DNA from 3 places in the Marinobacter metalliresistant genome. Region 2 is predicted to be linked to each of the others. Evidence: riboswitches for the same ligand, from Rfam matches in the RefSeq annotation. Region 2 holds a riboswitch; each other region holds the start of a gene.
What was found. Region 2 has a riboswitch for cobalamin ahead of NLK58_RS13485 (ribonucleoside-diphosphate reductase subunit alpha). Riboswitches for the same ligand answer to the same signal wherever they lie in the genome.

Region 1: it holds a riboswitch for cobalamin, as region 2 does, so the genes downstream of both, NLK58_RS14585 (TonB-dependent siderophore receptor) here and NLK58_RS13485 (ribonucleoside-diphosphate reductase subunit alpha) in region 2, are expected to answer to the same signal.
Region 3: it holds a riboswitch for cobalamin, as region 2 does, so the genes downstream of both, NLK58_RS09175 (ribonucleoside triphosphate reductase) here and NLK58_RS13485 (ribonucleoside-diphosphate reductase subunit alpha) in region 2, are expected to answer to the same signal.

Annotation. Positions count from the first base shown of each region.
Region 1 is NZ_CP101118.1:3,125,899-3,128,162, forward strand. Features, by position in the region: gene NLK58_RS14580 (putative nucleotidyltransferase substrate binding domain-containing protein) at 1-1,017, opposite strand, end outside; cobalamin riboswitch at 1,139-1,362, shown strand; gene NLK58_RS14585 (TonB-dependent siderophore receptor) at 1,498-2,264, shown strand, end outside.
Region 2 is NZ_CP101118.1:2,893,180-2,895,443, forward strand. Features, by position in the region: gene NLK58_RS13480 (DUF3047 domain-containing protein) at 12-632, opposite strand; cobalamin riboswitch at 860-1,069, shown strand; gene NLK58_RS13485 (ribonucleoside-diphosphate reductase subunit alpha) at 1,211-2,264, shown strand, end outside.
Region 3 is NZ_CP101118.1:1,942,584-1,944,847, forward strand. Features, by position in the region: partial or broken gene NLK58_RS09175 (ribonucleoside triphosphate reductase) at 1-1,305, opposite strand, end outside; cobalamin riboswitch at 1,480-1,683, opposite strand; gene NLK58_RS09180 (iron transporter) at 1,844-2,264, opposite strand, start outside.

The sequences.
Region 1 (2,264 bases), 230 kb from region 2:
TTTTTCCTCGCCCAGCTCAAGCAGCCTCTGGGTAAAGCTGCGCCCGATTCCGGCCATGGCACTGCCGATCATGTGGGAATTGGCGTCTTCGTTTACCATCCGCACGAAACTGTCGCGCACATCCCGGCTGATCTTCCTCAGGCCTTTAACATCCTGCTGATGGTAGATATTGCTGACCAGGTAAAGGCTGCTCTGGCTCTCGTATTTCACAATGTCGGACAGGGCGATCACGCCCCGCACCTCGTCCCGATCCATCACGGGGAGGTGGTGCACATTGTTGTGAAGCATGGTGAGCATGGCTTCGAAGATGAAGGCGTTCGAGCGGATGGTGATCAGGTCCTCCGACATGATGTCACTGATGGGTGTCTCCGAGGGCAGGGCTTCGCTGAGCGCACGGGTGCGAAGGTCGCGGTCGGTAATAATGCCCTTTAGCAACGGCTTTTCACCTTCCTCGTCCATCAGTAGCAGGGCGGAAACGCCATTGTCCGTCATGATCCGGGCGGCTTCCTGGAGCCGGACCGTGCAGGGCGCCGAGACCGGTTCCCGGGCAATCAGGCGGGTGACTTTTGAGGTCATCAGTTGGTTCGACTTTTCCCGCCGGGAAAGGGCGGATCGCAGGCGGCTGCGGTCCTCGATTTCCACGAAATCGGCAAAATTCTCATCGTTTTCCCACAGGTAGTGGAAGGTTTCACCGGGGATCTTGTAGATCAGCGTGTCTTCGAGGGCCTTCGCCGGAAACCGCACCTTCTTGCGCATCAGCAGGCCAAACTGGCCGAATATCTCTCCTTCGCCGATCCGGTTATACAGCTCGCCGGTGCGCCGATAGATCTCCACGGCCCCGCTGCGCACATAGCAAAGCCAGGTGTTCTGCTCACCGAACTCCAGGATCTGGGTGCCGGCCTTGAAATACACCACCTCAATGCCGCCAACCACCCTGTCGAGCAGCTCCTCGGGCAGCTCGTCAAACGGCGGGTACTGCGCCATGTGATTGCGGATGTCGATAAGCTCGGCCTGCATAAAACTCCCTGTTTTGACGGAGGAAAATCAATCTGAGATAAGCAATATAGCAGTGGTAGGAAGCAGCGGCCATGTCGACATTTGACGGATCTCATTGACCGCTTTCGTCGGTGTTGCTAGCCTTCCGGTACTTTTTTCAGGTGTCCGTCGCACAGCGCGACGGGTGAAACGGGAAATCGGTGAGCCTGGCATTGCCAGCGCAAGTCCGATGCTGCCCCCGCAACGGTAAGCAGGATAACGGCAATCTGATGCGCCACTGTGTCGTCATGGCATGGGAAGGTGATTGCCCGGGAACCTCGGTTCCGCCTGCCAGCCCGGAGACCGGCCTGGAAAAACACCCGATGTTGCGGTGGGCGACCTGGGTGGGTGATAGTCCGGTTCCGCTTTCCTGCCACCCGATGACCGCCCGCCCCCTGCTTTCCCGTTCCGCAACAAAACCCAGATTCCTGCGCGGGTGCGCGCGGTGCGGAGCCACGAATAATGACTGTGAAACCTTCCTTCCCTGCCCTGGTGACGGCAACGTCACTGTTAACCCTGCCTGTCCTTGCGTTGGGCCAGAATGACAATGACACCGAAGCCCTTGATCCGATCATCGTCACGGCAACCCTTGGTCCGAAAACCGTGGGTGAAAGCCTGTCGTCGGTGACGGTCATCGAAAAAGACGACATCCGTCGCCAGCAACCAGCCGAATTCCGGGATCTGCTGGACGCCCAGCCAGGTGTTAATGTGGTTTCCGATGGCAGCTATGGCAAGACCACCAGCGTATTCCTGCGCGGTGCCGGCAGTTCCGGTACGGTTCTGCTGCTGGACGGTATCCGCCTGCGCTCAGCCACCGCCGGCATCCCGCCCTGGCAGTTCCTGCCGCCGGAGCTGATGGAGCGGGTCGAGCTTGTACGCGGTGCGAAAAGCTCCCTGTATGGGGCGGATGCGGTGGGCGGTGTTATCCAGGCGTTTACCCTCGAGCCAGAAGCGGGCCGCCAGGGCTGGGCGGAACTGTCCGGTGGCTCCCACGAGACGCTTGAAACCACGGCCGGCGTGGCCGGAAGGGAAGGGCAGTCGGCGTTTCTGGCCGGCGGGGTTTATTCCGATACCGAGGGCACTAGCTTGCGGGCCGGTGGCGAGGATAAGGGGTTTCGCAATGCCGGCGGGCTGGCAAAGATCAGCCACGAGTTTCGCCAGGGCGGCGGTGCCGGGCTGACGGTGTTCCAGTCCGAGGGCAATACCGAGTTTGAAGGTGGTGATACCGA
Region 2 (2,264 bases):
ACAGGGATATATCAGGGATTGAGCACGATATCACCGTACCAGGCGGTCGCTGTTTCGTTGGTGTTGTCTGAATCCGACATGATCGCAATACCCACTACCGGCGGCGGTGCCTCGCCAAAGGCCTTTCGATAATCGGCCACGATATCCCGCTCAATCGTGACCCATTCGCCGACCTGTTCCGAGCCGGAATTGACGGCGACCATCACGGTTTTCCCGGTGTAGGGGTTGGGTACGAACTTCCCCTCCGGCAGGGTGTTGGCCCAGATGTAGTTCAGGGCATTGCCCGGCAGGGTTTCGCCGAACAGCACCTCCACGGCCTTGCGTTTGGCACGTTCGAAAAAGCCGGCCTTCTCAGGCTGAAATTCAAAGGCGACATAGATTCGGGCGGGGTAGTCATCCCCCGACTTTTCCCGGGCATCACCCTGTTCAAAAACGTTTGAGACTTTCCAGCGCCATTGCAGAACCAGCGAGTCGGACGGTTCCAGATTCACCCGGGCAATCAGGCCGGAAGCTCCGCCCCTGGTGGTGGCCTTCACCACCTGTTCTCCATCCTCTGTTACCAACTCATAGCGGGTGAGCTGGTCGATTTTGGGAAACTCCAGAGGCTCCCAGCCGTCGTTAAGGGACTGCATTTCAGAAAACGGAGTCAGGATTGCTTCCTGCGCACCGGCCTGGGAAAACGCCAACAAACAAACGAGGCTCAGAGCCCAGGTTTTGCAATACCCGGTTAAATGCATGACGGTTTTCCTATGCTCAGACAGTAAGAAGGCAGACAGATGTTTTACCGGAAAGTGCCTTGTTCTGTAAAAGCTACCTGTATATAGTGTCTCCATCCTTGGCAAAATACCATATGTAGTGACCATCGCATAACCAACATGGTTGGCGCCTGATCAATCCCTACATCCTGGTATCGGGAATCCGGTGAGACTCCGGAACTGACGCGCAGCGGTATTGGGGAACGAGCGTGGCATCACAGACACTGGCGCAAGCCGGGAAGTCGCCACGCAAGGCTGAATCGAACGATTCACGCCCCTGAGTCCGAAGACCTGCCTGGGAGAACACTGCACCTTCGCGTTTCAAGGTGAGCAGATCGGACCCAGGCCAGGCTCGTAGGTCGGATTACGCATTCGCTAATCCTACGGTGCTGCTGCTCAGATCCCCTGCCTACGCGAAGGTTATGGAACTCAACGCGTATTCAGGAGAACAAAGCATGTCCGCCTCTGCCCCGGCCGAACCCCGGTCAACCTCACACGCCGATACCCAATCCCTGCAGGTCATCAAACGCAACGGCACCCTCGTTGGCTTTGATCTGTCCAAGATCAGCGTCGCCGTCACCAAGGCGTTTCTGGCCGTGGAAGGGGACAAAGCCGCCGGTTCTGCCCGTATTAACGATGCTGTGCACCGGGTCACCGAACAGGTTATCCACGCCATTGGCCGGCGCCTGAAAGCCGGCGGTAAAGTGCACATCGAAGACATCCAGGACCAGGTGGAACTGGCCCTGATGCGGGCCGAGGAACAGAAAGTGGCCAGGGCGTATGTGCTGTATCGGGAAGAGCACGCCCGCGAGCGTGCCCGCCATGCCCCGGTGGAGGCCCACCCGCACCTGACCGTGAAGAAAACCAGCGGCGAGATCGCCGCCCTCTATCTTGGCCTGATGAAGCTCCAGGTGGAGCAGGCGGCGACCGGGCTCGAAGGCATTGATGGCGATTCCCTGGTGGACGATGCACTCACCAATCTTTATGACGGCATCGCCGAGGAAGACGTACTCTCCGCGCTGATCATGACCGCCCGCAGCCGGATCGAGCAGGAGCCGGATTACAGCGTAGTTACTGCGCGTTTGCTGCTGGAACAGCTGAGACTGGAGAATGCCGCCGCCCTGAACCTGCCCATCAGCCGGCCGCTGGCGGAAATCTACCCGCAGGCACTCTCGGCATTCATTGAGGCCGGTATTCGCTATGAGCTTCTGGACGAAGCGCTGGCGGCCTACGATCTGGAGCGCCTGGGCGCGGCCCTGAAACCGGAGCGGGACCTGCAGTTCGGTTTCCTTGGTTTGCAAACCCTGTACGACCGGTATTTCCTGCACTGGAACAAGGCCCGGCTTGAGCTGCCGCAGGTATTCTTCATGCGGGTGGCCATGGGCCTTGCCCTGCGTGAAGACGATCCGAATGCGTGCGCCATCGAGTTCTACAAGCTGCTGTCCAGTTTCGATTACATGGCTTCCACACCGACGCTGTTCAACAGCGGCACCCGCCATTCCCAGCTGT
Region 3 (2,264 bases), 950 kb from region 2:
CTCCCTGGCAAACCGGTAGGTGGTGCCTTCGGCTGGCGTGGCCTCCAGGTTGTAGAGGTTGCCGGTTTCTTTCTGGTAGGCCTTCATGCGTTCGCGAACGTGGTCAAGAACGTCCAGAGCAAGCGCCCGGCCTGACTCGCTGGTGATGTCTTCCCGGTCATCCGTGTAATTGCGGACCATCTCGTTCAATCCATTCACCCCAATGGTGGAGAAGTGGTTTCTCAGGGTCCCCAGGTAGCGTTTGGTGTAAGGGAACAGACCCTCTGCCATCAACTGGTCAATCACCCTGCGCTTGGTTTCCAGGCTATCCCGGGCCAGGCCCATCAGCTTATCCAACCGGGCAAGCAGCGCGCTCTTTTGCCCCTTGTAGAGATATCCAAGGCGAGCGCAGTTTACGGTAACGACACCCAGAGAGCCGGTTTGCTCGGCGGAACCGAACAGGCCATTACCGCGTTTGAGCAGCTCGCGCAGGTCCAGCTGCAGGCGACAGCACATGGAACGGACCATGTTGGGCTCCAGGTCTGAATTCAGGAAGTTCTGAAAATACGGCAGGCCGTAGCGGGCGGTCATTTCAAACAGTCGCAGGGCATTGTCCGACTCCCAGTCAAAATCCCGGGTGATGTTGTAAGTGGGAATGGGAAAGGTGAATACCCGGCCCATGCTGTCACCAGCGGTCATCACTTCAATATAGGCCTGGTTGATAATGTCCATTTCGGCCTGCAGGTCGCCATAACTGAAGGGCATTTCCACACCGGCAATCACCGGGATCTGTCCACGCAGGTCTTCCGGGCACACCCAGTCCAGGGTGATGTTGGTGAAGGGAGTCTGGGTGCCCCAGCGGGAGGGTACGTTCAGGTTGTAGACAAACTCCTGGACACACTGGCGAACCGCTTCATAGCTCAGGTTGTCCTTACGGATATACGGCGCAAGGTAGGTGTCGAAGGAGCTGAAGGCTTGGGCCCCTGCCCATTCGTTTTGCAGGGTGCCGAGAAAGTTCACCATCTGGCCGATGGCGCTGGACAAGTGCCTGGGAGGCCCGGCTTCCACTTTGCCCGGCACACCGTTGAGCCCCTCATGCAGCAGAGTTCGCAAGGACCAGCCGGCACAGTAACCACTGAGCATATCGAGGTCATGAATGTGCAGATCGGCATCACGGTGGGCCTGGCCGATTTCCGGGGTGTAAACCTCGTTCAGCCAGTAGTTGGCAATCACCTTGCCGGCGGTATTCAGAATCAGACCGCCGAGGGAGTAGCCCTGATTGGCGTTGGCGTTTACCCGCCAGTCGCTGCGATGAAGGTATTCACTAACGGTGGCCGAGATATCCAGCAAGGATGGATCGGCAGCTTCTGAGGTGGTCGTGGCGGGCATGTGCTCCTCCTGGAATCGCATCAGGTCTGTAGAACCTTCGCGTATACAGGAGATCACACACGGGCAACCAGACCCGGGGCTTGACCAACTGTTCACCCTGAGTCGCGAAGGTGCAGTGCATGTTGCCCTGGCAGGTCTTCGGACTCAGGGGCGTGAACCTTCCGGTTCGGCCTTGCGTGGCGACTTCCCGGCTTGCGCCAGTGTCATCATGCCACGGTTGTTCCCCAATACCGCTGCGCGTCAGTTCCGGAGTCTCACCGGATTCCTTGCCACAAACACAACATATTGTGGCTTACCAGGACACAATTACTATATATATTAATGCAGAAAAATTCAACCAAGAAAATTTATCTCGTTTACTTCTTAAAAATCGAACAAAGGGAGAGAATGAGCGAGGGATTGGGAAACAGAGGAAAGGCGGCGGCAACACCAGCCAGCCCGGTAACGGACAAGCTGGCTGGAGGCCTTCAATTAATCAGTAACCACCTTTCTTGCCGGTACCCACGTAGGCAAAATCCCACTCCACATCGAACGGAACCCACCATTTGCCGACACCGGTTTCTTTGTCCTTATGGCGATAAAATCCCTGATAGGGGGGCGGATCAATGTGATAAACCACATGGTATTTGCCCGGGCCGTCCAGCTTGATGTTGGCACCGTAGTGCGGTCCATCAGAGGCCACCATCGGCATGAAAGCGCCGGTTCTGGACCAATCCGAACCATCTTTGGTCAGCGTGAAGGTAATTCCCAGATAAGGAACCCAGGCACCGGCACCGTTATTGTTACCAGGCAGTGCGGCGATATCCGCTTCCAGATGGATATCCTTTTCACCCATGCCCGGCAGTTCCGGTGTCATCATCACCGGCTGCAGGTACACCGCGCCGATTTCCATGCCA